Regions from separate parts of the Kluyvera sp. 1366 genome, predicted to be linked through region 1. Evidence: predicted binding sites of a transcription regulator. Region 1 holds the regulator's gene; each other region holds the start of a gene.

Region 1 (10,827 bases):
AACGATACCGAACAGCAGGCTTACCAGCATGGTCGGCGCGATAATACGCGAACTTTTGTTCCAGAACTTCAGCGTGAAGCTCAGCACCACCAGCACGATGCATGGCGGATAAATCGCCGTCAGCACCGGAATCGAAATCTGAATCAGATGGCTCAGACCGAGATTCGACACCACCATCGAGAACAGACCCAGAATAAATACCAGCGTTTTATACGACAGCGGAACATATTGCGCAAAGAATTCTGCACAGGCGCAGGTCAGGCCCACCGCCGTCACCATGCAGGCGACGAAGATCAGTGCCGCAAGGAAGAAGCTGCCCATGCCGCCGAAGGTCTGCTGCACGTAAGCATGCAGAATCTCAGCACCGTTCGCGCTTTGCGCCACCAATGCGCCGCTATCGTTACCGAGTTTGAACAGCGTCAGGTAAATCAGCGTCAAACCGATACCGGCGATGATGCCCGCCAGCATGGTGTAGCGCGTCAGCAGTTTGGCATCTTCAACACCGCGTGAGCGCGCCGCATTGACGATGACGATACCGAACACCAGCGCTCCCAGCGTATCCATGGTCAGATAACCATTAACGAAACCGCTGGAGAAGGCGGCACGCTGATACTCTTCGGTGCCCGGCGAAACGCCACCGGCCGGCCAGATCAGCACGGCAACGCCGAGCACAATCAGCGCCAGAATTTTCAGCGGAGCGAGGAAGTGGCCGACGGTATCCAGCAGTTTGCCCGGATACAGTGAGATGCCAATCACCAGCGCGAAGTAAATCAGGCTGTAAATGAACAGCGGCAGCGTGCCGTCGCCGGTCAGCGGTGCAATACCTACGGCAAAGGAAACGGTGGCGGTACGCGGCGTGGCAAACAGCGGGCCAACAGCCAGGTAACACACGGTCGCCAGCAGCAAGCCTGCGGCTTTACCAATCGGCGAGCTCAGCGCATCAATGCCACCGCCCACACGCGCCAGCGCGATGACGGTGATCACCGGTAAGCCAACAGCCGTAATCAGGAAGCCGAAAGCCGCAATCCAAACGTGTTCGCCAGACTGAATCCCCACCATCGGTGGGAAGATGATATTTCCTGCGCCAACGAACAGGGCAAACGTCATGAAGCCCAGCGCCAGGATATCCTTGGAGGTTAAACGATGTGTCATAAACTTCTGTACTGCCTGTAGCTGATGTTGCGGTGGAAGTTGAGTTCGTGTTGTCCTCTGGATGCGCTAAAACAAGGGCTTATCAGGCAAGACCAGCGTGTTATGCGGGACTAATCGTTAAAGCGCAGGTGATTTAATCTACTTTTCTTCTGTTCGCAGAGGGATAAATCGACAACGGCGCAAATTAGAACGTTTATAGCGAAGAAAGGCAATACAGGATCGAAAAACCAGAAGGATATAACAAGATAGTGGAAGAAAGCAGTGAATCACGGTGGAATAGCGGCAAAACACCTCAGATGATTTGCTAAATGTTTCCTCGATGCGAGAGATCTCTTTGCATAAATCAGCCTACAGATGCACAAAAGGCGCGATTTACGCGCCTGTTTGGCTAACTTTACAGCATTACCAGACTGTTCTTGCTATATCGACCACCAGACGAATCTTCTGCCACTGCTGCTCTTCGCTCAGGCTGTTGCCCTCTTCGGTTGAGGCAAAGCCACACTGCGGGCTGAGGCAGATTTGATCAAGACTCACGAACTGTGCTGCTTCCTGCAAACGCGCTTTCACCTGCTGCGCATCCTCCAGCTCGCCGGTTTTGGTGGTGATCAAACCCAGCACCACTTGCTGATGACCCGGCTTGAGGAAGCGCAGCGGCTCGAAACCACCTGAACGTTCGTTGTCATACTCAAGGTAGAAAGCATCGATATTTACGCCGCCAAACAGCACTTCGGCGACCGGCTCATAGCCACCTTCGGAAATCCAGGTTGAGCGGAAGTTGCCGCGACACACATGCAGCCCAACGGTCAGATCCTCTGGCTTACCTTCCAGTGCAGTATTCAGCACTTCAGCATAAATGCGCGCCAGTTCCTGTGGATCTTCACCACGCTCGCGGATCTGCTGCTGCTGTTCGGTTGAGCACAGATAAGCCCACACCGTGTCATCCAGCTGCAGATAACGGCAGCCAGCCGCATAAAACGCTTTGATGGCGTCTTTGTAGGTCTGCGCCAGATCGGCGAAGTACTCTTTCAGATCGGGATACACCGTGGCATCGATCACCTTACGGCCACCGCGGAAGTGCAGCACGCTTGGGCTGGGAATGGTCATCTTGGCAACCGCATCGCCCGCCACGCTTTGCAGGAAGCGGAAGTGATCCAGCATCGGGTGTTGAGGATTAAAAGCCACTTTACCAGTGACTTTCACGCCGTGCGCTTTGGTCTGCACGCCGTTGAACTGAATGCCTTGCTCCGCTTCGAACAGCTCGACGCCGTGCAAATCGCCAAAGAAATCGAAGTGCCACCAAGCGCGACGGAATTCACCATCGGTAACGATCTGCAGGCCATTGGCACGCTGCTGCTCCACAACATGGCGGATTTCGCGATCTTCAATCTGACGCAGCTGCTCAGCGTTGATTTCGCCATTGGCAAACTGCACACGCGCCTGCTTGATGGCTGCGGGACGCAGAAAACTGCCGACGGTATCGGCGCGGAACGGGTTATGACGTGGCATTTTATCTCCTGGCTGAGCGCATAGTTGCGTCAGGGTATAATTTCGCTGGGTTATCTCAGCCATCTGGACGGCTATATGTCCACAAAGAATGCCACGCTGTTACCCTTTCGGCAACGGAAGAAAATTCAGCTTACATGAAACTATTTCATGTTCAGATGCACGTTCTTCAATTTCCCTCAATTGCCGCTCGCGCTTGCGCCATCTGGCTATCTGACAACGGCAGATAACCCGCTTCGCTCACCCGACGCTGACCTTGTGGCGATAACACCTGATGCAGAAAGGCATTCACCAGCGGCGGCAGCGGTTTGCCGGGGGCTTTGTTGACGTAGATATAAAGCGGGCGCGACCACGGATAGCGGCCGCTGCGAATCGATTCGGCATCCGGCATCACGCTGTCGCCGTTCGCCGTGACCACCGGTAGCATTTTCACGCCGCTGAGATGAAAGCCAAAACTGGCATAACCGATGCTGTTGGGCGTGGCGGCAACGGCTTGCACCACCGCCGCAGAGCCGGGGAATTCAGCGACATCAGCACGGAAATCACCTTTGCACAGCGCCTGCTGCTTAAAGAAGCCCCATGTTCCCGACGCCGAGTTGCGGCCATAGCGCTGGATGCTGCGCGTGGCCCACTGGCCTTCGCTCAGGCCGAGATCGCCCCAGCGCTGCGGCACTTGCTGCCCGCCGCACAGACGCGTGATGGAGAACAGCGCATCGAGTTGTTGCGGCGCGATGCGCGACAGCGGATTGTCCTGATTAACCACTACCACCAGCGCATCCATCGCCACCGGCACCGCCAGCGGCGGATAGCCGTAGCGCGCGCTAAAAAGTTGACGTTCGTCGATCTGCATCGGCCGGCTCATCGCGCCCAGCTGGGCAGCACCTGCCGCCAGCGCGGTCGGCGCAGTAGAAGATCCCGCCGCCTGCACCTGAACGTTGACGCCCGGCGACTGGCGGCTGAAATCCTCGCCCCATAATGTCATCAGATAACCCAGCGTATCCGATCCAACGCTGCTCAGATTGCCGGTTAGCATGGTTTGTTGGCCGTGTACCAAAGCAGAGCAAAGCAGCAAGAGGGAGATCAACAGCGATTTCATTGGCGATTCCGCGATTCAGTAAGACGCCTATTCTGGAGCGACGCGATTTATCACGCAATACATTGCGTATGGGTTGTTAATGAGGCGGGAATTGGTCTCCATGAATGGCGTAATGCTTGTCAGTTAAACCAACGACGAGTGCGCAGGCCGGTGTCACTTTTGGTCCGGCGGTCCTCGCGCCGCTTACGCGGTACCTTCACTTCGCTCGTCTGCCTGACGGACCGGCGGAGACGAGACTTCCTTGTCCCGGCTCCGCCTTTCGCCCGCGTCCTGCGGGCTCTCCTGGCTTCCTCGCTTCGTTCAGCGCTGCGGATTGCCGGGCCAAAAGTGCCCCCGGCCTGCTCATAAGCTTCAGTGCGTGTTGTTGAAAAGGACTCATTCGCTTCAGGCGCTGGCGCGTCTGCTGCGGCAAAAGGGCCATTCGCAGCGCTGAGGCTTTTACGTTGGGCCAGGAGCCTCGCGCATGGATGCGCGAGGCAGTTCGGGGTCGGCCAGGGAAGGCCGATCCGCGAACGGTCCGTCGGCACAACGTGGAAGCCGAAGGTACCGCGCTAGCGGCGCGAGGACGGCCCGTGACGCAGCAGATGTGTCAGCGCCCGCACCAAAAAGGCTTTATTAACTGATAAGTATGGCGCCATGAATAGCGATCCTACGACCTTAATTAACCCGCTCTTGCATCACGTTAGCCACAATCAAGCGTGGCGGCAGCAGGAAGCTGAAACAGGTTTCCTGATGCGGCACGCTGGCGATCTCCAGCCGCGCGTTGTGATGTCCCAACGCATGCTTCACGATCGCCAGCCCCAATCCGCTGCCGCCGGTGGCGCGCGAACGCGCTTTATCCACGCGATAGAAACGCTCGGTGAGGCGCGGCAGATGCTGCTCGCTAATGCCCGGCCCGTCATCACACACCTTAAACTGCGCGCCTTGTTTAGTGCGCAGCCAACTGATGTCGATGCGCGTGCCATCGGGCGTGTGATTCACCGCGTTGTAGACCAGATTGGAAATGGCGCTACGTAGCTGCTCATCATTGCCGAACACTTTCAGATGCGGATCGGTATGGAAATGGATGGTGTGACGTCCCTGACTCAGCGTTTCCGCTTCACGCTGCAACAGCATCAGCATGCCCGGCACATCCACCGTCTCTTTGAGATCGATGGCTGGCGCCGCTTCGATACGCGACAAGGTCAACAACTGCTTCACCAGGCTGTCCATGCGGCGCGTCTGCTCTTGCATGGTATGCAACGCCTTGCTGCGCGTGCGCTCGTTCATCACCGAGTCGTCCATCATTTCCAGATAACCCTGCAATACCGTTAACGGCGTGCGCAGTTCATGACTGACGTTAGCAAAGAAGTTGCGTCGCGCGCCTTCCAGCTGGTGCATCTGGGTGACATCACGCGCCACCATCAGCCACTGACCTTCGCTGTAAGGCATCACGCGGAATTCCATATGACGCTGATTATTGATGATCTGCGTCAGCGGCATGTCGAACTTGCGCTGACGGATATAGCGGGAAAATTCAGGATAACGCAGCAAATTGAGGATGTTCTGACCGTTATCTTCCGGCCAGCGCAAGCCAAGGTGCTGCTGCGCCAGGCCGTTGCACCAGAAAATAGTGCCCTCTTCGGTGGTCAGCACCACCGCATCCGGCAGCGATTCTGCCCCGCTGCGGAAACGTTTGATCAGATTGCCCAGCTCGCGGCGACGCCGCCGGTTGCGCAATTGCATCTGGTACAGGCCATAAAACAGCGGTTCCCAGCTGCCGCGTCCGGTGGGCGGCGTCATTGAACGATCGACCCACAGCCAGTGCGACAGACGCATCAGATTTCTGAAGTGCCAGAACATCACGCCGGTCACCGCAATCAGCAGCAGCCACGGCAGATATCCGAACAACAGACCCAACACCAGCGCAGGTAAACAGACCAGCGCCAGCTCGGTCAACAATCTCTTCCAGGAGAGTCGTTCCAGCACGGTAAACACTCCGTTTACGTTTAGTAGCGGGCAGAGAAACGATACCCTGTTCCGCGCACGGTTTGAACCATGCGATCGTGGCCGGTTAATTCCAGTGCTTTACGTAAACGGCGAATATGTACATCGACGGTGCGATCTTCGACATACACATTGGTGCCCCAAACATGGTTCAGCAGCTGTTCGCGGCTGTAAACGCGTTCCGGGTGCGTCATAAAGAAGTGCAGCAATTTATACTCGGTCGGCCCCATCTCCAGCGGCGTGGTTTCCGACATCACGCGATGTGAGGAAGGATCCAGGCTCAGGCCCTGCATCTCAATCACCTCTTCCACCGCCATCGGCGAAATACGGCGCATCACCGCTTTGATACGCGCCATCAGCTCTTTCGGTGAGAATGGCTTAGTGATGTAATCATCCGCGCCCACTTCCAGACCGCGCACGCGATCTTCCTCTTCACCACGCGCCGTCAGCATCATCACCGGAATGTCGCGCGTCATGGCTTCACGCTTCAAATGCTTAATAAACTGAATCCCGCTGCCGCCGGGCAACATCCAGTCCAGCAGAATCAAATCAGGCCAGGGTTCGATCAGCTTACCAATCGCGCTGTCATAATCTTCCGCCTCAATAGGCTGGTAATCATTCTGTTCCAGCACGAAACATAACATTTCACGGATGGGAGCTTCGTCTTCCACAACCAAAATGCGCTTAGCCATTGTAACTCCTGCTAGTGTGACACCGTGTCACTGGGATTTGCGGCGCCATTATGCGTCAGTTTTGTGACACTTTTATGAAAACACCGCCCTAAGATAGATAGATAAAAAACAGAAATGTCACAATAAAATTCTGCTTTTTTTCTTTGTGATCTTAAGTGGTTATAATTCGCCTTCGCTAAACAGAGCACGGAGCAAACATGCGCATCATTCACACCGCTGACTGGCATCTCGGTCAGTTCTTTTACAGCAAAAGTCGCGCGCGGGAACATCAGGCGTTTCTCGACTGGCTGCTGGATCAGATTGTGCAGCATCAGGTGGATGCGCTGATTATCGCCGGCGATCTGTTTGATACCGGTTCGCCGCCGAGCTACGCGCGTGAAATGTTTAACCGTTTTGTGGTGGCGCTGCAGCCAAGCGGCTGCCAATTGGTGGTGCTGGCGGGCAATCACGACTCGGTGGCGACGCTGAATGAATCGCGCGAGCTGCTGGCCTGCCTGAATACGCAGGTGATCACCAGCGCCACGCCGCAGGGCGAACAGCAGGTGTTAACCCTGAAGCAGCGTGATGGCGCGCCGGGCGCGCTGCTGTGCGCCATTCCTTATCTGCGTCCGCGCGACATTCTGCGTAGCCAGGCTGGCCAATCCGGCCGCGAAAAGCAGATCTCGCTGCTGGAGGCGATCGAGCAGCATTATCAGCACTGCTTTGCTGCCGCGCAGGCACAGCGCGATGCGCAGGACGTTACGCTGCCGATCATCGCCACCGGTCATCTCACCACTGTTGGCGTGACTAAAAGCGATTCGGTGCGCGACATCTATATCGGCACGCTGGATGCCTTCCCGGCGCAGGCGTTTCCGCCCGCCGATTACATCGCGCTCGGTCACATCCATCGCGCCCAGCGCATCGCCAACAGCGAGCACATTCGTTACAGCGGCTCGCCGATTCCGCTCAGTTTTGATGAGCTTGGCCGCGAGAAAAGCGTCTTCCTGCTGGAATTCAGCACCACGCTCGATACCGTTACGCCGCTAACCATCCCGCACTTCCAGCCGATGCAGATGCTGAAAGGCTCGATGGCGGAGATTGAACATCAGCTGGCGCAGTTCAGCGCGAGCGCCAGCGAACAGCCAGTCTGGCTGGATATTGAGATCACCACGCAGGAATATCTCAGCGATCTGCAACGTCGCATTGAAGCGCTCACCGAAAATCTGCCGGTCGAAGTGCTGCTGGTGCGCCGCAGCCGCGAACAGCGGCAGCGCAGCCTCGAACGGCTGGAGAACGAAACCCTGAGCGAACTAAAAGTGGAAGACGTGTTTGCTCGCCGACTGGCGCAGGAAGATCAGCTGGATGCCGGGCAGGCCGAGCAGTTAACGCAGCTGTTCCGCACCCAGCTTGCCGCGCTGGAGAATCCATCCGCATGAAAATTTTGACGCTACGTTTTAAGAACCTCAATGCGCTGCGCGGCGAATGGTTTATCGATTTCCGTCGTGAGCCCTTTGCCAGCAACGGCTTGTTTGCCATTACCGGCGCCACTGGCGCGGGCAAAACCACCTTACTCGATGCGATTTGCCTGGCGCTCTATCATCAGACGCCGCGCCTCGGCACGCTGTCGCAAACCCAGAACGAGCTGATCACCCGCGACACCGCCGAGTGTCTGGCGGAAGTGGAGTTTGAGATCAAAGGCGAAGCCTGGCGCGCCTTCTGGAGCCAGAACCGCGCGCGCGGCCAAGCCGACGGTAAGCTGCAGGCACCGCGCGTCGAGCTGGCGCGCGTCGCTGATAATCAGATCATCGCCGATAAAGTTGGCGACAAGCTAAAAGCGATTGAGACCCTGTCGGGGCTCGATTTCGCCCGCTTTACCCGCTCAATGATGCTGTCGCAAGGCCAGTTTGCCGCCTTCCTGAATGCCAAACCCGGCGAACGCGCCGAGCTGCTGGAAGAGCTGACCGGCACCGAAATCTACGGACAAATCTCGGTGCAGATCTACGAGCGCTGGCGCACCGCGCGCAGCGAGCTGGATACGCTGCGCGCCCGCGCCGGCGGCATGTCGCTGCTCGATGAAGCGCGCCGGGCAGAATTGACGCAGCAGCTGGCAGAACTTGGTGCGCAGGAGAAAATTCTCAGCGAACAGCTAACGCTGGCGCAGCATCAGCAGCAATGGCTGGTGCAGCAGCAACAGCTAACGCAAGAGCAGCAGCAGGCCGAACAGACGCTGCTTGCCGCGCAACAGGCCTGGCAGCAGGCGGATGGCGATCGTCAGCGGCTGGCGCGCGCCGAACCGGCAGAAAAACTGCGCGAGAAGTTGCAGCAGCGCGAACAGTTGCAGGGCGATCTGCGCGTGCTGGAACAGCAATCGCAGCAGCTGCAGGCGCAACGGCAGCAAGCCAAAACCGCGCTGCAACAGGGCGAAAATCATTATCAGGCCGCGCAGCAGGCGCGCGAACAGGCGTTACAGCAACAGCAGCAGCTTGAAACGCTGCTGACCGAGCAGGTTATCCCGCTCGATCAACGCATCACCACCCTCTCGCAGCAGCTGGATGAACAGCAGCGATTGCATCTGCAGCAGCAACAGGCGCTGCAATCCAGCCAAACCGCACTCAGCCAGCAACAGCAGGTAAGTGAACGTTTACAACAACAGCTGGCGCAGCAGCAGGAATTCCGTGCCCGCGAAGCCGCTGTCGCCGATTGGGGCGCGGAATTAACGCGCTGGCAGGCGGAGATTGCCCGACTGGATGAGCGCGAGCAGACGCTGACGCAGCTGATCGCACAGCACCAACAGCAGCGCAGCCAGCTGGAGCAGCATCAACAGGCGCAGGCTCAACGTGAACAGGCGGCGCAACCGTTGCAGCAAGCCGAAACGCAGGCCGCGCAGCAGCGTCTGCAAGCGGAGCAAGCACTGACTTCACTTGAGGCGGAGATCGGCAGCGCACAACTGCGCGACGCCCTGACGCAGCATCAAACCCAACGCCCTGCGCGCCAGCAGCTTAACCTGCTCGCCGCGCAGTGGCGCGCGCTGCAACCGCAGCGGTTGCAGCGTCAGCAGAAACTGGCGCAGCTCCAGCAGCAGCATCAGGACGCGGAACGGACGTTGCAGGCGCTGCGCGAGGAGTACAAACGGGAACATCACGCGCTGCTCGATGTGCGCAAAATCTGCGAGCTGGAGCGCACCATCGCCCAGCTGGCCGACGAGCGCGCCAAACTGCAGCCGGATCAGCCCTGCCCGCTGTGCGGCTCTTGCCAGCATCCGGCGATTGCGCAATATCAGCAGCTTGAGCCCGGTGCCAATCAGCAGCGTTTAAGCGCGCTGGAAACGCGCGTGGCGCAGCTAAAAGAGTCCGGCACCGCCAAAGGCGAACAGCAGAAACTGTCGCTGCAACAGCAGCAGGCGTTGCAGCAGGAGATAAGCGATTACGATCAGCAGCTGGCGACGGTGAACACCCAATGGCAAGCGCTGAGCGGTGAGCTGGCACTTACCTGCACGCTGGAGCAGCAGGACGATTTTGCGCAGTGGCAACAGCAGCAGGATGCGCAGGAACAGTTGCAGCAACAGCAGCTGCAGACGCGGGAAAACGCCGCGCGTGCGCTGCAGCAGGCAAAGGACGCGCATCTGCAACAGCAGCAGCTGTGGCAGCAGCATCAGAATCAGCAGCAGCTGGCGCAGCAGCAGATCGCCAGCACGCAGCAGACGCTGGATGAAATCAGCCAGCGCGAGGCCAGCGAACGCAGCGCCATGCAGCAACTGGCGCAGCAGCTGGAACAGCAGCTGACGCAGCATCAACTCGTCCTGCCAGATGTCGCTGAGCGGGAAAGCTGGCTGCGCACCTTACAACAACGCTGGATCGCATGGCAGGAAAATGAACGGTTACACGGCGAGTTGCAGCCACAGCTGGCGAAAGCCGAAAGCGAGCGCAGCAGCCTGCAGCAGAATCTGGCGCGTGAACAGCAGCGGCTGGATGAGCTGCAGCAGACGCTCAGCGCTTTGCAGCAGCAGCGCCAGCAGCAGCAACAACAGCGTCAACAGCTGTTTGGCGATCGTCAGGTGGCAGAAGCCCGGCAGCAGCAGCATGTTGCGCTGCAACAGTGTGAACAGGCGCTGGCGCAGCAGCTTCAGCAGTGGCAACAGGCGCAAAGCTTGCTGCACGGCCTGAATGGCCAGTGCGAGCAGATCGCGGCGCAGCAAAACACCTTACGTGAGCGCGCTGCCGCCGCAGAAAGCGCCTTCCTCGCCGCGCTGCAGCAGAGTGATTTTGACGATGAGCGCGCGCTGCGTGCCGCCCTGCTGGAGGAGCGCGAGGTGCAGCAGCTGCGCCAGCAGTTGCAGACGCTCGATCAACAGCGCCAGCAGCAGCTCACCCTCAGCGAACAGCTTATGCAGCGCTGGACGGCGCATCAGCAGCAGCGGCC
Region 2 (10,827 bases), on a different contig from region 1:
GGTGCTGTTTGAAGGTATCACCGCCGGTGATAAAGACTTCTCCACGCTGATTGCGCGTCTGAAGAAAGAAAACGTCGATTTCGTTTACTACGGTGGCTATTACCCGGAGCTGGGCCAGATTCTGCGTCAGGCAAAATCCGCTGGCCTGAATGCCGGTTTCATGGGGCCGGAAGGCGTGGGCAACGCTTCCCTGTCTAACATCGCTGGCGATGCGTCTGAAGGCCTGTTCGTGACCCTGCCGAAACGTTATGACCAGCTGCCAGAGAACAAGGCGATTGTTGATGCGATTAAAGCCAACACCGCGTCTAACCGCAAAGATCCAACCGGTCCATTCGTCTGGACCACCTACGCCGCGATTCAATCGCTGGTGGCGGGTATCGAGCGCAGCAAGAGCGATGAGCCTGATGCAATTGCGAAGAACCTGAAAGAGGGCGCTGCCGTTCCAACCGTGATGGGCAACCTGAACTGGGATGAGAAAGGCGATCTGAAGGGCTTCGAATTTGGTGTCTTCAAATGGCACAAAGACGGCTCTTCTACCGCAGTTAAGTAATCCCCCAAAATTCCCTTTCCCGCACGCGGGAGAGGGAATTATTCAGCTCCAGAGCAGGTCCTCACTATGTCCGAGCAGTTTCTCTATTTTATTCAGCAGATGTTCAACGGGGTGACCCTCGGGAGCACCTACGCGCTGATCGCCATCGGTTACACCATGGTTTACGGCATTATCGGCATGATCAACTTCGCCCACGGCGAGGTGTACATGATCGGTAGCTATGTCTCCTTTATCGTGATTGCCGCCCTGATGATGATGGGCATCGATACCTCGTGGCTGATGATCGCCGCCGGTTTCGTGATGGCGGTGATCATCTCCAGCGCCTATGGCTGGAGCATCGAGCGCGTGGCGTACCGGCCGGTGCGATCGTCTAAGCGCCTGATCGCGCTGATCTCCGCGATCGGTATGTCGATCTTCCTGCAAAACTACGTCAGCCTGACGCAAGGCTCGCGCGATCTCGCGCTGCCAAGCCTGATCACCGGCCAGTGGACGTTGGGCGAGAGCAACGGCTTTGCGGCCACGCTCTCCACCATGCAACTGGTGATTTGGGTGGTGACCTTCCTGTCGATGCTGGCGCTGACGCTGTTTATCCGTTATTCGCGCATGGGCCGCGCCTGCCGCGCCTGTGCAGAAGACCTCAAAATGGCCAGCCTGCTGGGCATCAACACCGACCGCGTTATCTCTCTCACCTTTATCATTGGTGCGGCGATGGCGGCGGTAGCGGGCGTATTACTCGGTCAATTCTATGGCTCCATTAACCCGTTCATCGGCTTTATGGCCGGGATGAAAGCCTTCACCGCCGCAGTATTGGGCGGCATCGGCAGTATTCCGGGCGCGATGATTGGCGGCCTGGTGCTGGGTATCGCAGAAGCGCTGACCTCGGCGTATCTGTCGACCGAGTATAAAGATGTGGTCTCCTTCGCGCTGCTGATTGTGGTGCTGCTGGTGATGCCAACCGGGATTCTTGGCCGTCCGGAGGTGGAGAAAGTATGAAACGCCTCGGTTTGGTCAACGCCGTGATCTCCACGGTGATGTTGCTGATTCTCGCTACCTTCTTTATGGGCGTGCGCCTCGATCTGGACGGCACCAAACTGGTGGTCGCCAATGCGGGCGCGGTGCGCTGGAACTGGATTTTCATGGGTTGTGCGGTGGTGTTTGTCTTCCAGCTGCTGCGTCCGCTGGTGCAGGGCAAATTCAAACGCAGCGGCAAAGGTTTTGTTCTGCCGGGTTTTGATGGATCAACGCCAAAGCAGAAGCTGTTGATGGCGCTGGTGATTGCCGCCGCCGTTATCTGGCCGTTTCTGGTCTCGCGCGGCAGCGTCGATATCGCCACGCTGACGCTGATCTACGTGATGCTCGGTCTCGGGTTGAACGTGGTGGTGGGTTTGTCTGGTTTGCTGGTGCTGGGCTACGGCGGTTTCTACGCCATCGGCGCTTACACCTTCGCGTTGCTTAATCACTATTACGGTTTTGGTTTCTGGGAAAGTCTGCCGCTGGCCGGTTTAGTCGCCGGTGCGTTTGGCCTGATGCTTGGCTTCCCGGTGCTGCGCCTGCGCGGTGACTATCTGGCGATCGTCACGCTCGGCTTTGGTGAAATTGTGCGTATTCTGCTGCTGAATAACACCGCGATCACTGGCGGTCCGAACGGCATCGCGCAGATTCCCAAGCCAAGTCTGTTTGGTCTGGAGTTTGGCCGCCGCGTCAGCGAAGGCGGCTGGAGCACTTTCCATGATTTCTTCGGCCTGAAATACGATCCCAGCGACCGCGTGATTTTCCTCTATCTGGTGGCGCTGCTGCTGGTGGTGCTGACGCTGTTTGTGATCAACCGTTTGCTGCGTATGCCGCTGGGCCGCGCGTGGGAAGCGCTGCGTGAAGATGAGATCGCCTGCCGTTCGCTCGGCCTGAGCCCAACGCGCATCAAGCTGACCGCTTTCACCATCAGCGCCGTGTTCGCAGGCTTCGCGGGGACGCTGTTCGCCGCTCGTCAGGGCTTCGTCAGCCCGGAATCCTTCACCTTCGTCGAATCGGCCTTTGTGCTGGCGATTGTGGTGTTGGGCGGCATGGGTTCGCAGCTGGCAGTGATCCTTGCAGCGATTCTGCTGGTGGTATCACGCGAGCTGATGCGTGATTTGAACGAGTACAGCATGCTGGTGCTCGGCGGTTTGATGGTGCTGATGATGATCTGGCGTCCGCAAGGTCTGCTGCCGATGAAGCGTCCGCATCTGAAGATGAAAAGCAGTAAACAAGGAGAGCAGGCATGAGTCAGCCTTTATTAGCCGTTGAAGGCCTGATGATGCGCTTCGGCGGCCTGTTAGCCGTCAACAACGTGGCGCTTGAGCTGCATCCACAGGAAATTGTTTCGCTGATCGGTCCGAACGGTGCCGGTAAAACCACGGTGTTCAACTGCCTGACCGGTTTCTACAAACCGACCGGCGGCACCATCAAACTGCGCGATCAACAACTGCAAGGTTTGCCAGGCCAGAAGATTGCGCGCATGGGCATTGTGCGTACCTTCCAGCATGTGCGTCTGTTCCGTGAAATGACGGTGATTGAGAACCTGCTGGTGGCACAACATCAGCACCTGAAAAGCGGCGTGTTCTCCGGCTTGTTCAAAACCCCGGCTTTCCGTCGCGGTGAGAGCGAAGCGCTGGATCGCGCGGCAACCTGGCTTGAACGCATCGGTTTGCTGGATCTGGCTAACCGTCAGGCGGGTAACCTTGCTTATGGTCAGCAGCGTCGTCTGGAGATTGCGCGCTGCATGGTGACGCGTCCGGAAATCCTGATGCTGGATGAACCGGCGGCGGGTCTTAACCCGCGTGAAACGCACGAACTCGATGAGCTGATCGCCGAACTGCGCGGTGAGCACAAGGTTGCCGTGCTGCTGATTGAACACGATATGAAGCTGGTGATGGGCATTTCTGACCGCATTTACGTGGTGAATCAGGGAACGCCGCTGGCTAACGGCACGCCGGAACAGGTGCGTAACAATCCGGATGTGATCCGTGCTTATTTAGGTGAGGCGTAATATGGCAAACCCGATTTTAACCTTGCAGGGTGTCAGCGCCCATTACGGTCCGATTCAGGCGCTGCACAACATCAACCTGCACATTAATCAGGGTGAAATCGTCACGCTGATCGGTGCCAACGGCGCGGGTAAAACCACGTTGCTCGGCACTTTGTGTGGCGAACCACGCGCCACCAGCGGTACCATCACCTTTGATGGTAAAACGATCACCGACTGGCAAACCGCGAAAATCATGCGTGAAGCGATTGCCATCGTGCCGGAAGGCCGTCGGGTGTTTTCGCGCATGACGGTGGAAGAGAACCTGGCGATGGGCGGTTTTTTCGCCACGCGTCAGCAGTATCTGGAGCGTATCGATCGCGTTTATCAGCTGTTTTCACGGCTGGCAGAACGTAAAGCACAGCGCGCGGGCACCATGTCTGGCGGTGAGCAGCAGATGCTGGCGATTGGTCGCGCGTTGATGAGCCAGCCGCGTTTGCTGCTGCTGGATGAGCCGTCGTTGGGTTTGGCGCCGATTATCATTCAGCAGATCTTCGACACCATTGAGCAGCTGCGTAAAGAGGGCATGACCATCTTCCTCGTCGAGCAGAACGCCAATCAGGCGCTGAAGCTGGCAGATCGCGGCTATGTGCTGGAGAACGGCCACGTGGTGCTGGAGGATAGCGGCGAAGCGCTGCTGTCCAACGAAGCGGTGCGGAGTGCTTATTTAGGCGCGTAAGTTGGTGCTCGCTGTCCCCCATCCCGGCCTTCCCCCGCAAGCGGGGGAAGGAGACGCTGCCACATGCCACTCCCAACTCACATATAGCAGCATCTTCCTCCCCCATTAATGGGGGAGGACCGAGGAGGGGGACAGCCAGCACGTACCAGCCAGCACTCCCAACCCACCTGTCACATCCCCGTCATAAACCTGTTATTAATCCGTCATTTCCCCGTGTCATGTTACGTCGCGAACTAAAAAATGCGCGCATTCGCGCGTACTTAACAGCACAGGAAAAACCTTATGTCCGCTTTTACGCTTCGTCCCCGCCTGATGAGTGTCTTGCTCGGTCTGGCGCTCAGCGGTAATGCGCTGGCTGCAACTGAGATCCCTTTCTGGCACTCAATGGAAGGCGAGTTAGGCAAAGAAGTTGATTCTCTGGCACAACGTTTTAACCAGGCTCATCCCGATTACAAAATCGTTCCGACTTACAAAGGCAACTACGAGCAGAGCTTAGCGGCGGGTATCGCGGCAGTGCGCGCCGGTAAAGCACCTGCGCTGCTGCAGGTGTATGAAGTCGGTACGGCGACCATGATGGCGTCAAAAGCTATCGTGCCGGTCAACCAGGTGTTTAAAGACGCCGGCGTGCAAATGGATCCCAGGCAGTTCGTGCCAGCCGTTGCCGGTTACTACAGCGACAGCAAAGGCCAGCTGATCTCGCAGCCGTTCAACAGCTCCACGCCGGTGCTGTACTACAACAAAGATGCGTTCAAAAAAGCCGGTCTGAACCCGGATCAGCCACCAAAAACCTGGCAGGAGCTGGCGAAAGACGCCGAAGCGCTGCGCAAAGCGGGCCTGACCTGCGGTTACGCCAGCGGCTGGCAGGGCTGGATTCAGATTGAAAACTTCAGCGCCTGGCACGCGTTGCCGGTCGCCACCAAAAACAACGGCTTTGACGGTACCGATGCGGTGCTGGAGTTCAACAAGCCGGTGCAGGTGCGCCATATCGAAATGCTGGAAGCGATGAACAAGAAGGGGGATTTCACCTACTTCGGTCGCAAAGATGAATCCACCGCCAAGTTCTACAACGGCGATTGCGGCATCACCACCGCGTCGTCCGGTTCGCTGGCCGATATCAAACACTACGCCAAATTTAACTTCGGCGTTGGCATGATGCCGTACGATGAAACCGTTCCAAATGCACCGCAAAACGCCATCATTGGCGGCGCGAGCCTGTGGGTGATGAAAGGCAAAGATGCCAACACCTACAAAGGCGCGGCGGAGTTCATGAAGTTCCTCGCACAGCCGGAAATCGCTGCCGAATGGCATCAGAAAACCGGTTACCTGCCTATCACCACCGCCGCATACGAACTGACTAAGCAACAGGGCTTCTATGATAAGAACCCCGGCGCAGACATCGCTACGCGTCAGATGCTGAACAAAGATCCGCTGCCGTTCACCAAAGGCATGCGTCTGGGCAACATGCCACAGATTCGTACCATCGTGGACGAAGAGCTGGAAGGCGTGTGGACCGGCAAACAGGCGCCGCAAGCCGCGCTGGATAACGCTGTGAAACGCGGTAACGAACTGCTGCGCCGTTTTGAGCAGCAAGTGAAGTAACGCTGTTATCTCGGGGCCGACGCCTGGCGTTCGCCCCGATTTTTCTCCTGGATTGAGCCTGCTATGTCCTCATCGCGCCCGGTATTTCGCTCCCGTTTTCTGCCCTATTTGCTGCTGCTGCCGCAACTGGTGATCACGGCCATCTTCTTTCTGTGGCCAGCCGGTGAAGCCTTGTGGTATTCGCTGCAAAGCATTGATCCTTTTGGCATCTCCAGCACATTCGTCGGAATGGCGAACTTTAAACGCCTGTTCAGCGACGAGTACTATCTGGCGTCCTTTTGGACCACCATTGAATTCAGTGCGCTGGTCACGATTTGCGGTATGACCTTTTCCCTGCTGCTGGCGGCGCTGGTGGATTACGTGATTCGCCTGCGCAAGCTTTACCAAACCTTGCTGCTGCTGCCATACGCGGTGGCGCCGGTAGTAGCGGCGGTGCTGTGGATGTTCCTGTTTAATCCGGGCCTCGGTTTGTTCAGCCATCTGCTGAACCAAATGGGCTACAACTGGAACTACGCGCAAAACAGCGGTCAGGCGATGTTCCTGATTGTGCTGGCGTCGATCTGGCAGCAAATGAGCTACAACTTCCTGTTTTTCTTTGCCGCGCTGCAGTCGATTCCCAAATCGCTGGTGGAAGCGGCGGCGATCGATGGCGCCGGTCCGGTGCGTCGCTTCTTCAATTTATCCCTGCCGCTGATTACGCCGGTGAGCTTTTTCCTGCTGGTGGTCAATCTGGTGTACGCCTTCTTCGATACCTTCCCGGTGATCGATGCCGCCACCGGCGGCGGTCCGGTGCAGGCCACCACTACGCTGATCTACAAAATCTATCGCGAAGGCTTCACCGGGCTGGATCTCTCATCCTCCGCCGCGCAATCGGTGGTGCTGATGCTGCTGGTGATTGGCCTGACTATCCTGCAATTCCGCTTTGTCGAGCGTAAGGTGCAATACCAATGATTGAGAATCGACGCGGGCTGGACATCTTCAGCCATACCTTGCTGGTGCTGGGCGTGCTGACCATTCTGTTCCCGCTCTACATCGCTTTTGTCGCGGCGACGCTGGATAACGAGGCGGTGTATCAGGTGCCGATGACGCTGCTGCCGGGCACGCATTTGTGGGAGAACATCGCGCGCATCTGGACGCATGGCGTGAATGGCAACGGTCCGGCGTTTGGCATGATGATGCTCAACAGCCTGCTGATGGCGCTCGGTATCACTATTGGCAAAATCAGCGTCTCGATGCTCTCCGCCTTCGCGCTGGTGTGGTTCCGCTTCCCGCTGCGTTCGCTGTTTTTCTGGCTGATTTTCATCACCCTGATGTTGCCGGTGGAAGTGCGTATTTTTCCGACGGTGGAAGTGATTTCGACGCTGAATATGCTCGACAGCTACAGCGGCTTAACGCTGCCGCTGATGGCATCGGCGACGGCCACTTTCCTGTTCCGTCAGTTCTTTATGTCGCTGCCGGACGAGCTGATTGAGGCGGCGCGTATCGACGGTGCCAGCCCGATGCGCTTCTTCTGGGACATTGTGTTACCGCTGTCCAAAACCAATCTCGCCGCGCTCTTCGTGATCACCTTTATCTACGGCTGGAACCAATATCTGTGGCCGCTGCTGATCATCAACGATGCCAGCCTCAGCACCGCCGTCGCCGGAGTGAAAAGCATGATCAACAGCAGCGGCGGGCCGACGCAGTGGAATGAAGTGATGGCGGCAATGTTATTAACCCTGATTCCACCGGTGGTGGTGGTACTCGTGATGCAACGTGCGTTTGTGCGTGGCCTGGTAGAGAGTGATAAATAAATGGCAGGCGTAACCCTTCAAACCGTTACCAAATCGTATGACGGCAAAAATCAGATCATTCAGCCACTGAATATCACCATTAACGATGGCGAATTTATGGTGATGGTCGGCCCTTCCGGCTGCGGTAAATCGACGCTGCTGCGCATGGTGGCGGGCCTTGAGCGCGTATCGTCGGGCGACATCTACATCGACGACAAACGCGTCACCCACATGGAGCCGAAAGATCGCGGCATCGCCATGGTGTTCCAGAACTACGCGCTCTATCCGCACATGACGGTGGGTGAAAACATGGCGTATGGCCTGAAAATTCGCGGCATGGGCAAAGTGCAGATCGCGCAGCGCGTGATGGAAGCCGCGCGCAGCCTCGAACTGGATCATCTGCTGCATCGCCGCCCGCGTGAGCTGTCGGGCGGACAGCGTCAGCGCGTGGCGATGGGGCGCGCTATCGTGCGTGAACCGGCGGTTTTCCTGTTTGATGAGCCGCTGTCGAATCTGGATGCGCGCCTGCGCGTGCAGATGCGTCTTGAGCTGCAACAGCTGCATCGCCGCCTGAAAACCACCAGCATCTACGTGACGCACGACCAGGTAGAAGCGATGACGCTGGCGCAACGCGTGATGGTCATGAACAAAGGCGTGGTGGAGCAGGTGGGCACGCCGGTGGAAGTCTATGAGCGTCCGGCCAGCCAGTTTGTTGCCTCGTTTATCGGCGCGCCCGCCATGAATTTGCTGCCAGGGCAAATCAGCAGCGACGGCACGCGTTTCACGCTGGATGCGCTTAATAGCTTGCTGCTGGGCGAGAGCAGAGCCAAATGGGCCAATCGCCCGCTGACGCTCGGCATTCGTCCCGAACACATCAAACTCAGCAGCCGCGATGCGGGCGGCATTCCGCTGGTGGTTGAAACGCTGGAGATGCTCGGCGCGGACAATCTGGCGCACGGCCGCATCGGTAACGCGCGCATGGTGGTTCGTTTGCCGCACAGCGAGCGCCCGCTGGCGGGCAGCACCTTGTGGCTGCATCTGCCGTCAGATGCGTTACACTTCTTCGATTCAACCTATGGAAAGCGTCTGGAATGAGTCAACACAACTGGCCTTATCCGTACATTGTCGCGCATCGCGGCGGCGGCAAACTGGCCCCGGAAAATACCCTCGCGGCGATTGATGTCGGCGCGCAGCACGGTCACACCATGATCGAGTTTGATGCCAAGCTGTCGCAAGATAAGCAAATTTTCCTGCTGCACGACGATACGCTGGATCGCACCAGCAACGGTTGGGGCGTGGCGGGCGCGCTGTCGTGGCATAAGCTGTCACAGCTGGATGCCGGCGGCTGGTTTAGCCGCGATTACGAAGGCGAACCGCTGGCGCTGCTGAGCGAAGTGGCCGAGCGTTGTCGCCAGCATCAGATGATGGCGAACATCGAGATCAAACCCACCACCGGGCAGGAGGTGGAAACTGGCCGCAATGTGGCGCTGGCCGCACGCGAACTGTGGCAAGGACAAACCGCGCCGCTGCTCTCCTCCTTCTCTTACGCTGCGCTGGAGGCGGCAATGGAGTCAGCACCTGAACTGCCGCGCGGGTTGCTGCTGGATGAGTGGCACGACGATTGGCAGGCGCTGACGGCGCGTCTGGATTGCGTGTCGATCCATCTCAACCACAAATTACTCGACGCCGAACGCACCGCGCAGCTGAAAGCGGCCGGTCTGCATATTCTGGTGTATACCGTGAATCAGCCCGCGCGGGCGCGCGAGCTGTTGAGTTGGGGCGTCGATGCTATCTGCACCGACCGCATCGATATTATCGGTCCCGACTTCCGCTAGTTCTGCTGCTGTTTCTGGCCCGGCTGCGACTGAATCACCCGCTGCTGGGCGCTATCCCGCTGTTCCTGCACCTTGCGCTGGACATCCTGACTTTGCTGCTGCTGATTCTGCTGCAACCTGAGCTTCTGCTGTTGCTGCTGATTCTGCATCTGCGACTGCATCCGCTGCTGGCTCGGGTTGAAGCCGGGTTTGTTCGGATCGTTGGTGCTGTTCAACGTATTTGCCATGCTGCTTAACGGCAGCAATGCTGCGATCACAATTAGCCATTTGTTCATGATCTTCCTCCATTCATGCAGCCTGCTGTGTGCTGATGCTGCCAAAGTGGCAACACGCGCTGCAGCCATAAGTTTATGCGATATCACAAACCTATGATCCAGGAGTGCGCCGAATTTAGCTTACTGCTACGCTTTTTACCGTGTTTGCAAACACTTGCATCAATAAATAACAAATGGATACCCAAAATAATTCAAGGCGCAGGAAGGCGGCAAACGAGAGAGTCCCGATGAGCTTACACAAGTAAGTGATTCGGGTGAACGAGAGCAGCCAACGCATCTGCACCTTGAAGTATGAAGGGTATAAATAACTTTAAAAGGGTGGTGGCAGGATGAGGATACAGGGCAACGTGCGTCAGTTCGGCTGGGCATTATTGATGAGTTTTACCGTGGTGCAGGGCGCACACGCTGCGCCCGCCAACGCGCCGCCGGTTTCGTATGGCGTTGATAGTGATACCTTTCACCCGGTAAAAGCCAAACATGGCATGGTGGCATCGGTGGATGCGATGGCGACAGAAGTCGGCGTCGATATTCTTAAGCAGGGCGGTAACGCGGTGGATGCGGCCGTTGCGGTGGGTTTCGCGCTGGCGGTGACGCATCCGCAGGCCGGTAACCTCGGCGGCGGGGGCTTTATGCTGCTACGTACCGCATCGGGCCGCACCACCGCCATCGACTTCCGAGAAATGGCACCGGCGCGCGCGTCACGCGATATGTTCCTTGATAAGCAGGGCAACGCTGATAGTAAGTTGTCACTCACTTCTCACTTAGCCTCAGGCACGCCGGGCACCGTGGCCGGTTTTGCGCTGGCGGCGCAGAAATACGGCACCTTGCCGCTGAGCACATTACTGGCGCCTGCTATCAAACTGGCGCGTGACGGTATCGTAGTGAACGATGCGCTGGCCGACGATCTCGCCACTTATGGCAAAGAGACGCTGATCAATCACGACAACAGCCGCGCGATTTTCTACAAAGCCGACTGTAAGCCGTATCAGAAGGGCGAACGTCTGGTGCAGAAAAACCTCGCGCGCAGCCTGCAGCTGATCGCCCAGCAAGGGCCGG
Region 3 (10,827 bases), on a different contig from region 1:
ACAAAGAGGCGATCTCTTCGTACAACTGGGCAGACAAAGCTAAAAATGATGAAGTAAAATTCCAGCTCAGCCTGGCGTTTCCGCTGTGGCGCGGCATTTTAGGCGATAACTCGGTGCTGGCGGCGTCTTATACTCAGCGCTCGTGGTGGCAGCTCTCGAACCGTGGTGCGTCATCACCGTTCCGTGAAACCGATTATGAGCCACAAATTTTCCTCGGCTGGGCCACCGATTACACCTTCGCAGGCTGGACCTTACGCGATGTGGAAACCGGCTTAGTGCATCAGTCGAACGGCCGCAGCGAGCCGACCTCACGCAGCTGGAACCGCGTTTACGCGCGCTTCATGGCGCAGAACGGCAATCTGCTCGCAGAGATCAAACCCTGGTATCGTCTGCCTGAAAGTGAAAGCAATGACGATAACCCGGACATCACCAAATACATGGGTTACTACCGCGCCAAGCTCGGCTACATGATGGGCGAGAACATTTTCAGCGTGGAAGGTAACTACAACTGGAACAGCGGCTTTGGCGGTGCAACCTTCGCCTGGAGCTACCCGATCTCTGAACACGTGCGCTTTTACACGCAGGTCTTCAGCGGTTATGGTGAATCATTGATCGACTATAACCATCGCCAGACGCGCTTCGGCGTGGGCGTGACGCTCAACGATCTGTTCTAACCCGCAACAAAGACAGGATTACCGTGGCAACATCGGCAGTGCTTAATCAGGAAATGCTGGCGCAGCAGGTATTACAAGATACCTTCGGCTATCAGCAGTTCCGCCCAGGTCAGCAAAACATCATCGAAACCGCCCTGTCAGGACGCGATTGTCTGGTGGTGATGCCGACTGGCGGCGGCAAATCGCTGTGCTATCAAATCCCGGCGCTGGTGCGCGAAGGGCTGACGCTGGTGGTTTCACCGCTGATTTCACTGATGAAAGATCAGGTCGATCAGCTGCTGGCCAACGGCGTGGCTGCAGCGTGCCTCAACTCGACGCAGACGCGTGAGCAGCAGCAGCAGGTGTTTGCGGATTGTCGTACCGGCAAGCTCAAGCTGCTGTATATCGCGCCTGAACGTCTGATGATGGACAATTTCCTCGACAGCCTGCACCAGTGGAATCCGGTGATGCTGGCGGTGGATGAAGCGCACTGTATTTCGCAGTGGGGCCACGATTTCCGTCCGGAATATGGCTCGATCGGCCAGTTGCGTCAGCACTTCCCTGATTTGCCGGTCATGGCATTGACCGCCACCGCCGATGAAACTACGCGTAACGATATCGTCCATCTGCTGCAGATGGACGATCCGCTGATTCAAATCAGCAGCTTTGACCGCCCCAATATTCGCTACACGCTGGTGGAGAAATTCAAACCCACTGAGCAACTTCTGCGTTATGTGCAGGATCAGCGCGGCAAAAGCGGCATCATTTACTGTAACAGCCGCGCCAAAGTGGAAGACACCGCCGCGCGCCTGCAGAGCCGTGGTTTGAGCGTTGGCGCGTATCACGCCGGCATTGATAGCGCGCAGCGTGCCAGCGTGCAGGAAGCCTTCCAGCGTGACGATCTGCAAATTGTGGTCGCTACCGTGGCGTTCGGGATGGGCATTAACAAACCCAACGTGCGCTTTGTGGTGCACTTCGATATTCCGCGCAACATCGAATCCTATTATCAGGAAACCGGCCGCGCCGGGCGCGATGGCCTGCCTGCCGAAGCGATGATGCTTTACGATCCGGCCGACATGGCGTGGTTGCGTAAATGTCTGGAAGAGAAAGTGCCTGGCCCGTTGCAGGATATTGAACGCCACAAGCTCAATGCGATGGGCGCGTTTGCTGAAGCGCAAACCTGTCGTCGTCTGGTGTTGCTGAACTATTTCGGCGAAGGTCGCCAGCAGCAGTGCGATAACTGCGATATCTGCCTCGATCCGCCGCGTCGCTACGACGGTTTGCTGGAGGCGCAAAAGGCGCTGTCGAGCATCTATCGTACCGGCCAACGCTTTGGAATGGGCTATATTGTTGAAGTTTTGCGCGGCGCCAGTAATCAGCGCATTCGCGACAACGGCCACGACAAACTGCCGGTGTACGGCTTAGGCCGCGAGCACAGCCACGAACACTGGATCAGTGTGCTGCGTCAGCTGATCCACCTCGGGATGGTAACGCAAAACATCGCCATGCATTCGGCGCTGCAACTCACCGAAGCGGCGCGTCCGGTATTACGTGCGGAAGTGCCGCTGATGCTGGCGGTGCCGCGTATCGTGACGGTGAAAACGCGCGGCAGCAGTTCGCCGAAAGTGCACAGCGGCAATTACGATCGCCAGCTGTTTGCCAAGCTGCGTAAGCTGCGCAAAGCGATTGCCGATGAAGAGAATATTCCGCCGTACGTGGTGTTTAATGATGCCACGCTAATTGAAATGGCAGAACAAATGCCGATTAGCGCGTCAGAAATGCTCAGCGTGAACGGCGTCGGTCATCGCAAACTGGAGCGTTTTGGTAAGCCGTTCCTGGTGATGATCAAAGAACATGTTGATGAAGGTTAAAGGAAAAAATTCATGCTGATGTTATTCGCCACCGTCGCGCTGGTGCATCTGGTTGCGCTGATGAGTCCCGGCCCGGACTTCTTCTTTGTGTCGCAAACGGCGGCGAGCCGCTCGCGCAAAGAGGCGATGATGGGCGTTCTGGGCATTACGCTGGGTATTGTGATCTGGGCCGGAGTGGCGCTGATGGGCCTGCATCTGATCCTGGAAAAAATGGCCTGGCTGCATGAAATCATTATGGTCGGCGGCGGATTGTATCTGCTGTGGATGGGCTGGCAGCTGATGCGCTCAGCGCGTCAACGTCATAAGCAGCCACAATCGGAAGCGCCGGTGGTTGAGCTGCCGAAAAAGGGCATGAGCTTCCTGAAAGGTTTCCTGACTAACCTGTCGAACCCAAAAGCGATCATCTACTTCGGTAGCGTATTCTCATTGTTTGTTGGCAACGACGTTGGCGCGATGGAGCGCTGGGGGTTGTTCCTGCTGATTATCGGAGAGACGTTCGCGTGGTTTACGCTGGTGGCGGCGATTTTCGCTATGCCGTGGATGCGTGATAAGTATCAGCGAATGGCGAAGTGGGTGGATGGTATGGCGGGCGTGTTGTTCGCCGGTTTTGGCATTCACCTCATCATTTCACGTTAAGCCTGGTTTACTTGCCATTTCGGTACCGGGCAGTGCTCGCCCTCCTCACGTACGACGTGTACGCTCCGGGGGCTGCGCGCTGGCCGGCACCGAACTGGCTGCGCCACCAACGGCTTTGAAGTGGGTGCGATTTTCTTTTACGCCATTCTGCGTGCGCTGGCTAGCAGCGCGCCTACTGCCATAAACAATCCACCAAAGGTGCGGTTCAGCAGCTTCATCTGCTTCGGGCCTTTAATCCAGCCGGCGATACGCGTTGCCAGCGTGGCGTAACCAATCATTACGATGATATCGACCACAATGGTGGTCACGCCCAGCACCAGATATTGCATGAGCTGCGGCTGGTGCGGCTGAATAAACTGCGGGAACAGCGCAGCGAGAAACACGATGCTTTTCGGGTTGGTGAGGTTTACCAACACGGCACGCTTAAACAGGCGGCGACGCGGCATGGCTTTGGCAACGGCGTCGAGGTCGATGCCACCCGCCGAGCGCCACTGCTGAATGCCCAGCCATACCAGATAGGCTGCACCGGCCCACTTCAGGACTTCAAACGCCAGAATCGATTGGGAAAACAGCGCACCTAAACCGGCGCCGACCAGCACAATATGAATGGCCAGACCCAGCTGCAAGCCGGTAATCGATGCCGCTGCGCCGCGATAGCCGTGACTGATGCCGGTGCTCATGGTGTTGATCGCGCCGGAGCCGGGTGAAAGGCTGAGGATGGTTGTGGTCAGCAGATAGGTTAACCACCATTCAATGGTCATGTGTGACATTCCCTGAAGTTAGCGAAGTGTGACACAATACGACAGAAAATCGCCGCACGCTACGCAGCACAGGCGCGCAAATCACGTTTTTTTCAGGGGGACGGATGCAGCAGCATAAACAGAGTTGGCTCGGACGTGAGCGAGGCTTTTCGGCCTTTGCCACCGGTCCGCTGCTCGACTTCTGGCGTCGCCGTGAAGAGTGTGAATTTACCGGCGTCGGCAACCTGAAGATTCGCTACGTCCGTTTCACCTCACCGCAACATCGCCGTGTCATTCTGGTCGTGCCTGGCCGCATTGAGAGCTACATCAAGTATCCCGAACTGGCTTACGACCTGTTCATGTGCGGCTACGATGTGGTGATTCTCGACCATCGCGGTCAGGGACGCTCTGAACGTCTGCTGGAAGATTCGCATCGCGGCCATGTGGTGGAATTTGGCGACTACGTTGACGACCTGGAAACGCTGTATCTGAAAGAGATCGTGAGTCCACATTATCAGCAGCGCTACGTGCTGGCCCACTCGATGGGCGGCGCGATTTTAGCGCTGTTTCTGGCGCGTCAGCCGCAGGCGTTTCATGCTGCGGTGTTCTCCGCGCCGATGTTTGGCATTGTGCTGCCGCTGCCCGACTGGATGGCGCACCGCATTCTGGACTGGACCGAGAAACTGCCGGCGCTGCGTGAAGGTTACGCGCTGGGCACCGGGCGCTGGCGCGCCAATCCGTTTGGCATCAACCGCCTGACGCATAGCCGCGAACGCTATCGCCGTAACCTGCGTTTTTACGCCGACGATCCGGCAATTCGCGTCGGTGGCCCCACTTATCACTGGGTGCGCGAAGGCGTGCAGGCCGGGCGGGACATCTTCAATCAGGTAGCGAACATCACCACGCCGACCTTGCTGCTGCAGGCCAGTGAAGATGATGTGGTGGATAACCGCTCACAAAATCTATTTTGTACGGCGATGGCCGCAGCAGGACATCCCTGCGCGGGCAACGCGCCGTATGTGATCAAAGGAGCGCGTCATGAGATCTTGTTTGAAACAGACGCGATGCGTGCCGAAGCGCTAAACGCGGTGGTCGATTTCTTTGAACGCCACGCTTAATCAATTTTACTTTCCGATATCAACACCCGAGGTTTACATGTATCACATCGTCGCATCCGACCTGGATGGCACGCTGCTCTCTCCGGACCATCGCCTGACGCCGTTCGCGCGCACCACGCTGCAGGAACTGGTGGCGCGTGATATCCACTTTGTCTTTGCCACCGGCCGTCACTATATCGACGTCGGACAGATGCGCGATAAGCTCGGCATTCCGGCTTACATGATCACGTCTAATGGCGCACGCGTGCACAACGCCGCAGGTGAACTGGTGTTCAGCCACAATCTTGACGCCGACATCGCCAGCGATCTGTATGGCCTGCAATATCATGACGAGCATATCCTGACGCACGTCTATCGCGACGATGAGTGGTTCATGAGCCGTCATCGTCCGGATGAGCAGGACTATTTCCGTGAATCGGTGTTTAACTATCAGGTTTACCAGCCGGGCATGCTGCCGACTGATGGCATCAGCAAAGTGTTCTTCACCTGCGAAGATCCGGAGCGTTTAATTCCCATGGAGCAGGCGATTGAAGCGCGCTGGGGCGATCGCGTGAATGTCAGCTTCTCGCTGCCAACGTGTCTGGAAGTGATGGCGGGCGGCGTTTCCAAAGGCCACGCGCTGGAAGCGGTAGCGAAACAGCTCGGCCACTCGCTGAAAGCGTGCATCGCCTTCGGCGACGGCATGAATGATGTGGAGATGCTCAGCATGTCGGGTAAAGGCTGCATCATGCGCAATGCGCAGCAGCGTTTGAAAGATACCTTGCCGACGCTGGAAGTGATTGGCAGCAACGCGGATGACGCCGTGCCGCATACGCTGCGTAAACTGTTCCTCGCCTAGAAAAAAGGGCCGGTCACCACCGGCCCTTTTTCGTTATGCCAGCTGTTTCTTGTGCTTGTGCTCACTGACCATGGTGAGCAGCAGCAGAATCACTGCCAGCACCGATCCGCCAATCATCACAATGAATCCGCCGTCCCAGCCGAAATAATCCACGGTGTAACCGACAATCGCACTCGCCGCAACCGATCCGCCGAGATAGCCAAACAGCCCGGTAAAGCCGGCTGCCGTTCCGGCCGCTTTTTTCGGTGCCAGTTCCAGCGCGTGCAAGCCAATCAGCATCACAGGACCGTAAATCAGGAAGCCGATCACAATCATGCACAGCATGTCGATGCCTGGATTGCCTGGAGGATTCAGCCAGTACACCACGGTGGCGATGGTCACCAGCGTCATAAAGAACACGCCGGTTGCGCCACGGTTGCCGCGGAACACTTTGTCCGACATCCAGCCGCACAGCAGCGTGCCGGGAATACCGGCATATTCGTAAAAGAAGTAGGCCCACGAGGATTTATCCAGCGTGAAGTGCTTCACCTCTTTCAGGTAGGTCGGCGACCAGTCGAGAATGCCGTAACGCAGCAGGTATACAAACACGTTCGCCAGTGCGATGTACCACAGCAGCTTGTTGGGCAGAATGTACTGCATGAAAATCTGCTTCGCCGTCAGCTCCTGCTCGTGATCCTCGTTGTAATCCGGCGGATAATCATTTTTCCACGCTTCAATCGGCGGTAAACCGCAAGATTGTGGTGTGTCACGCATCAAGGCGAAGGCAATAATCGCGATGAGGATGGCGCCAAACGCCGGCATATACAGCGCGGCTTTCCAGTCGTTAAACCACGCCATGCCGAGCAGGAACAGCAGCGGAGGAATACCGCCACCGACGTTATGCGCGCAGTTCCACACCGACACAATTCCGCCGCGCTCTTTCTGCGACCACCAGTGCACCATGGTGCGCCCGCACGGCGGCCAGCCCATGCCCTGGAACCAGCCGCACAGGAACAGCAGCACAAACATCACCATGATGCTGGAGGTGGCCCACGGCACGAACCCCATCACCAGCATCACCGCTGCGGCAAGGATCAATCCGGCGGGCAAAAACACGCGCGGATTCGAGCGGTCTGAGACCGAGCCCATAATGAATTTCGAGAAGCCGTAAGCGATGGAAATGCCCGATAGCGCAAAGCCGAGATCGCCGCGCGAGAAGCCTTGTTCCACCAGATAAGGCATTGCCAGCGCAAAGTTTTTACGCACCAAATAGTAGGCGGCATAGCCAAAAAATATTCCCAGGAAAATCTGCCAGCGCAGACGACGATAAAGCGGATCAACACGATCATCGGCCACTTGTGGGCGATGCGGTGCAGGTTTGAAAATACTCAACATGAGTGTGGCCCTCCAGGGCGCGATATAGTTATGAGTTCCCAGCAGGTTGGGGCAAAAACAGGCAGTAAAAATGGCAAAGCGAAGTTTCCATTTCGCGCAAAGGATAGTGATGGTCACGCGCAGTTACTGTGACATGTGACACATATGTTACAGTTTTATGACAATTGAGAGCGAAAAAAACCAGGAAATGTTGTATTTCGCGCATTTTTACCCGGACGTTAAAATGAGAAATGAAAATTATTCGTCGTTATTTTATCCACTTGTAAACCAGATAGTTCACCCCGATTTCGACAGTTTGTTTACACTAGCGCCACTGTTCATTTTGAGATCGTTACCGTGCTGTTACTGATCGTTACCACCATTCTGTGGGCCTTTTCCTTCAGTTTGATCGGGGAATACCTCGCAGGTCAGGTGGATTCCTGGTTCTCTGTTTTGATGCGTCTGGCGCTCGCCGCCATCGTTTTCCTGCCGTTCCTGCGCTGGCGCGGTTACCGTGCTTCCACCATCCTGCTGTATATGCTGGTGGGCATGCTGCAGCTTGGCATCATGTATTTATTAAGCTTTGAGGCTTATCTGTATCTCAGCGTGACCGAGTTCCTGCTGTTCACCGTGATGACGCCGCTGTATGTCACGCTGATCTACGATTTGCTCAGCCGACGTCCGCTGCGTATCGGCTATGCCTTCAGCGCGCTACTGGCGGTAATCGGTGCGGCGATTATTCGTTACGACAAAGTCAGCGACCATTTCTGGTTTGGCTTGCTGCTGGTACAGGCGGCAAACATCTGCTTCGCCATCGGCATGGTGGGCTACAAACGCCTGCAGGAAACTCGCCCGATGCCGCAGCACACCGCATTTTCGTGGTTCTATCTGGGCGCGGTGATGATCGCGGTGATCGCCTGGAGCTTGTGGGGCAATCCGAACAAACTGCCGACCACGTCGCTGCAGTGGGGCATTCTGGTGTGGCTGGGCGTGGCGGCTTCAGGTTTGGGCTATTTCATGTGGAACTATGGCGCTACGCAGGTGGATGCTGGCACGCTGGGTATTATGAACAACATGCATGTGCCAGCGGGCTTGCTGGTGAATCTGGCGATCTGGCAGGAGAAACCGCATTGGCCAAGTTTTCTCGCCGGTGCCGCCGTGATTTTCGCATCCCTTTATGTGCACAAACGCTGGGTATTAGGTAAGAAAAGCAACGCATAGGCTAAAAGGGAAGGGATAGCGCGGCAGTGGAGCAAAGCATCCGAGCCATGGATGGCGAGGCTGATCCACAAGGAAGTGGTTTCCCTTTGCGATCTGCTGCGCTATCCCTGACCCGGCTCGAACAAAGAAGCGATTAACCCTTCTTAGCCGGCCCCGGACGATGAATCATCGTCAACCCTTTCAGGAAATTACGCAGAATCTGATCGCCGCATTCGCGGAAATTCTTATGATCTGGGTTGCGGAAAATCGCGCCAACTTCAGCCTGTGAGATCTTAAAGTTCGCTTTCAGCAGCACATCCGGAATATCGGTGGTCTTCAGCTCAAAGGCGATACGCAATTTCTTCATGAAAATGTTGTTATTCATGCGGCGCTCAATCGAAGGCGCGGGCGCATCTTCACTCTTACCGCGACGGTAAAAAATCAGACCGTTAAGGAAATATCCCATCAATACATCTGGCAGCTTGCGAAACGCGGCATCGTCATCTTTCTTCATCCACGCCTGCACGTCTTCCAGCGGCACTTCACTTCCCGCCAGGGCAAAAATCTCCACCACTTTGCTATCGCTCAAATCCAGCATATAGCGCACGCTGCGCAGAACATCGTTACTCATCATGGTGAAACTCTCTTGGTCGCGGGTTGAGGCGGCGCATTATAGAGCAGGCGGGGCAGGGATAACAGCGCGGGCGACCTTCGCCGCCCAACAACATCAGGATGAGGTGATTTGCAGTGAGCCGGGACGCGCGGCATCGCGCACGAAGGGCAGATGTTCACAGGCGTGCTGACGGGCAAACCGCACAAAGGCTTCCATTACCGGCTGACGCTGCTCGCCTTCGCGTACGGCGGCATACAAGCGGCTCCACAAACCATCGCCTAGGGTCTTGGTCACCACTAAACCCTGCTGCTCAAAATTCTCTACTACCCAATGTGGCAGCGCGGCGATGCCCATGCGCGCCGACACCATCTGAATCAGCAGCAGCGTGTTATCGACGCTCTTCAAGGCTGGACTGACGCCCGCAGGCTGCAGGAAATGGCGCCACACATCCAAACGCTGACGCTGCACCGGATAAATCATCAGCACTTCATCGGCCATATCTTCCGGAGCAATGTGCTCAAGCTGCGCCAAAGGATGATCCGGTGCCATCACCAAACGCACTTCAAAATCGAACATCGGTGAATAAAACAATCCACTGCGCGGCAAAATATCGGAGGTCAACACCACATCCAGCTCGCCCTGTTGCAACGCGGGTTGCGGATCAAAGGTCACGCCGGATTTGAAATCCATCATCACCTGCGGCCAGCTCTGGCGGAAATTATTCAGCGCGGGCGTCAGCCACTGAATACAGCTGTGACACTCAATGGCGATACGTAACGTGGCCTGATGCGGCTCATGACACGCCTGCAAAGCCTGCTGAATCTGCGGTAAAACCTGCTCAGCCAACTGCAGCAAAATCTCTCCCTGCGGCGTAAAACGCAGCGGCTGGCTTTTACGCACAAACAGGCGAAAACCCAGCCGCTGCTCCAGATCGCTGAACTGGTGGGATAACGCCGATTGCGTCTGATGAAGCTGGGAGGCGGCGGCAGCTAACGAGCCGGTGTTCCGTAACGCCTGCAGCGTCCGCAGGTGTTTGAGTTCGATCATGAGAATCCTTCACATCGAGATTGAACAAATTGCGCTTGAGGAACATACAGTACCCGCAGATTATGGCGGTGTAAACATCTGGACGGCTAAACATCTCTGCCCCCTATTCAGTTAAGAATATCTGGAGAACAGAAAATGACCATTCTGAACCACACTCTCGGTTTCCCTCGCGTTGGATTGCGTCGTGAATTGAAAAAAGCACAGGAAAGCTATTGGGCAGGTAAAAGCTCACAGGAAGAGCTACTGGCGGTGGGGCGTGAACTGCGCGCCCGTCACTGGCAACAGCAGAAAGAGGCGGGCGTGGATCTGCTGCCAGTCGGCGATTTCGCTTGGTACGATCACGTGCTCACCACCAGCCTGCTGCTGGGTAACGTGCCAGCTCGTCACCAAAATCAGGATGGCTCGGTCGATCTCGACACGCTGTTCCGCCTTGGCCGTGGCCGCGCACCAAGCGGTGAACCGGCGGCAGCGGCGGAAATGACCAAATGGTTCAACACCAATTATCACTACATGGTGCCGGAATTCACCCAAGGGCAGCAGTTCAAACTGACCTGGACTCAGTTGCTGGATGAGGTTGATGAAGCGCTGGCGCTCGGGCACAAGATTAAACCGGTGCTGCTGGGTCCGGTTACCTATTTGTGGCTGGGTAAAGTGAAAGGTACGTCGTTCGAGCGCCTGTCACTGCTCAAAGACATTCTGCCGGTTTACCAACAGGTGCTGGCTGAACTGAAAAAACGCGGCATCGAATGGGTACAAAT

What was found. Region 1 encodes PhoB, which activates phosphate uptake and scavenging genes when phosphate is short. Its sites were predicted from a motif close to CTGTCATAAAACTGNCNNAT; they were not measured.
Region 2: the regulator PhoB is predicted to act here: its motif matches at 4,469-4,488, upstream of ugpB (sn-glycerol-3-phosphate ABC transporter substrate-binding protein UgpB).
Region 3: the regulator PhoB is predicted to act here: its motif matches at 7,375-7,394, upstream of glpT (glycerol-3-phosphate transporter).

The regions. Positions count from the first base shown of each region.
Region 1 covers NZ_JBTRDW010000004.1:384,963-395,789, forward strand. Annotated here, with positions in the region: gene brnQ (branched-chain amino acid transport system II carrier protein) at 1-1,152, opposite strand, end outside; gene ACVLVH_RS11195 (cobalamin-independent methionine synthase II family protein) at 1,555-2,658, opposite strand; gene ACVLVH_RS11200 (PstS family phosphate ABC transporter substrate-binding protein) at 2,825-3,751, opposite strand; gene phoR (phosphate regulon sensor histidine kinase PhoR) at 4,409-5,719, opposite strand; gene phoB (phosphate response regulator transcription factor PhoB) at 5,740-6,429, opposite strand; gene sbcD (exonuclease subunit SbcD) at 6,627-7,844, shown strand; gene ACVLVH_RS11220 (AAA family ATPase) at 7,841-10,827, shown strand, end outside.
Region 2 covers NZ_JBTRDW010000011.1:45,168-55,994, forward strand. Annotated here, with positions in the region: gene ACVLVH_RS21255 (branched-chain amino acid ABC transporter substrate-binding protein) at 1-550, shown strand, start outside; gene livH (high-affinity branched-chain amino acid ABC transporter permease LivH) at 617-1,543, shown strand; gene ACVLVH_RS21265 (high-affinity branched-chain amino acid ABC transporter permease LivM) at 1,540-2,811, shown strand; gene livG (high-affinity branched-chain amino acid ABC transporter ATP-binding protein LivG) at 2,808-3,575, shown strand; gene livF (high-affinity branched-chain amino acid ABC transporter ATP-binding protein LivF) at 3,577-4,290, shown strand; gene ugpB (sn-glycerol-3-phosphate ABC transporter substrate-binding protein UgpB) at 4,573-5,889, shown strand; gene ugpA (sn-glycerol-3-phosphate ABC transporter permease UgpA) at 5,953-6,840, shown strand; gene ugpE (sn-glycerol-3-phosphate ABC transporter permease UgpE) at 6,837-7,682, shown strand; gene ACVLVH_RS21295 (sn-glycerol-3-phosphate import ATP-binding protein UgpC) at 7,683-8,756, shown strand; gene ugpQ (glycerophosphodiester phosphodiesterase) at 8,753-9,496, shown strand; gene ACVLVH_RS21305 (DUF2756 domain-containing protein) at 9,493-9,771, opposite strand; gene ggt (gamma-glutamyltransferase) at 10,101-10,827, shown strand, end outside.
Region 3 covers NZ_JBTRDW010000008.1:23,769-34,595, reverse strand. Annotated here, with positions in the region: gene pldA (phospholipase A) at 1-674, shown strand, start outside; gene recQ (ATP-dependent DNA helicase RecQ) at 698-2,524, shown strand; gene rhtC (threonine export protein RhtC) at 2,537-3,160, shown strand; gene rhtB (homoserine/homoserine lactone efflux protein) at 3,298-3,921, opposite strand; gene pldB (lysophospholipase L2) at 4,026-5,018, shown strand; gene yigL (sugar/pyridoxal phosphate phosphatase YigL) at 5,056-5,856, shown strand; gene glpT (glycerol-3-phosphate transporter) at 5,890-7,230, opposite strand; gene ACVLVH_RS18025 (carboxylate/amino acid/amine transporter) at 7,567-8,430, shown strand; gene ACVLVH_RS18020 (YehS family protein) at 8,564-9,043, opposite strand; gene metR (HTH-type transcriptional regulator MetR) at 9,137-10,069, opposite strand; gene metE (5-methyltetrahydropteroyltriglutamate--homocysteine S-methyltransferase) at 10,205-10,827, shown strand, end outside.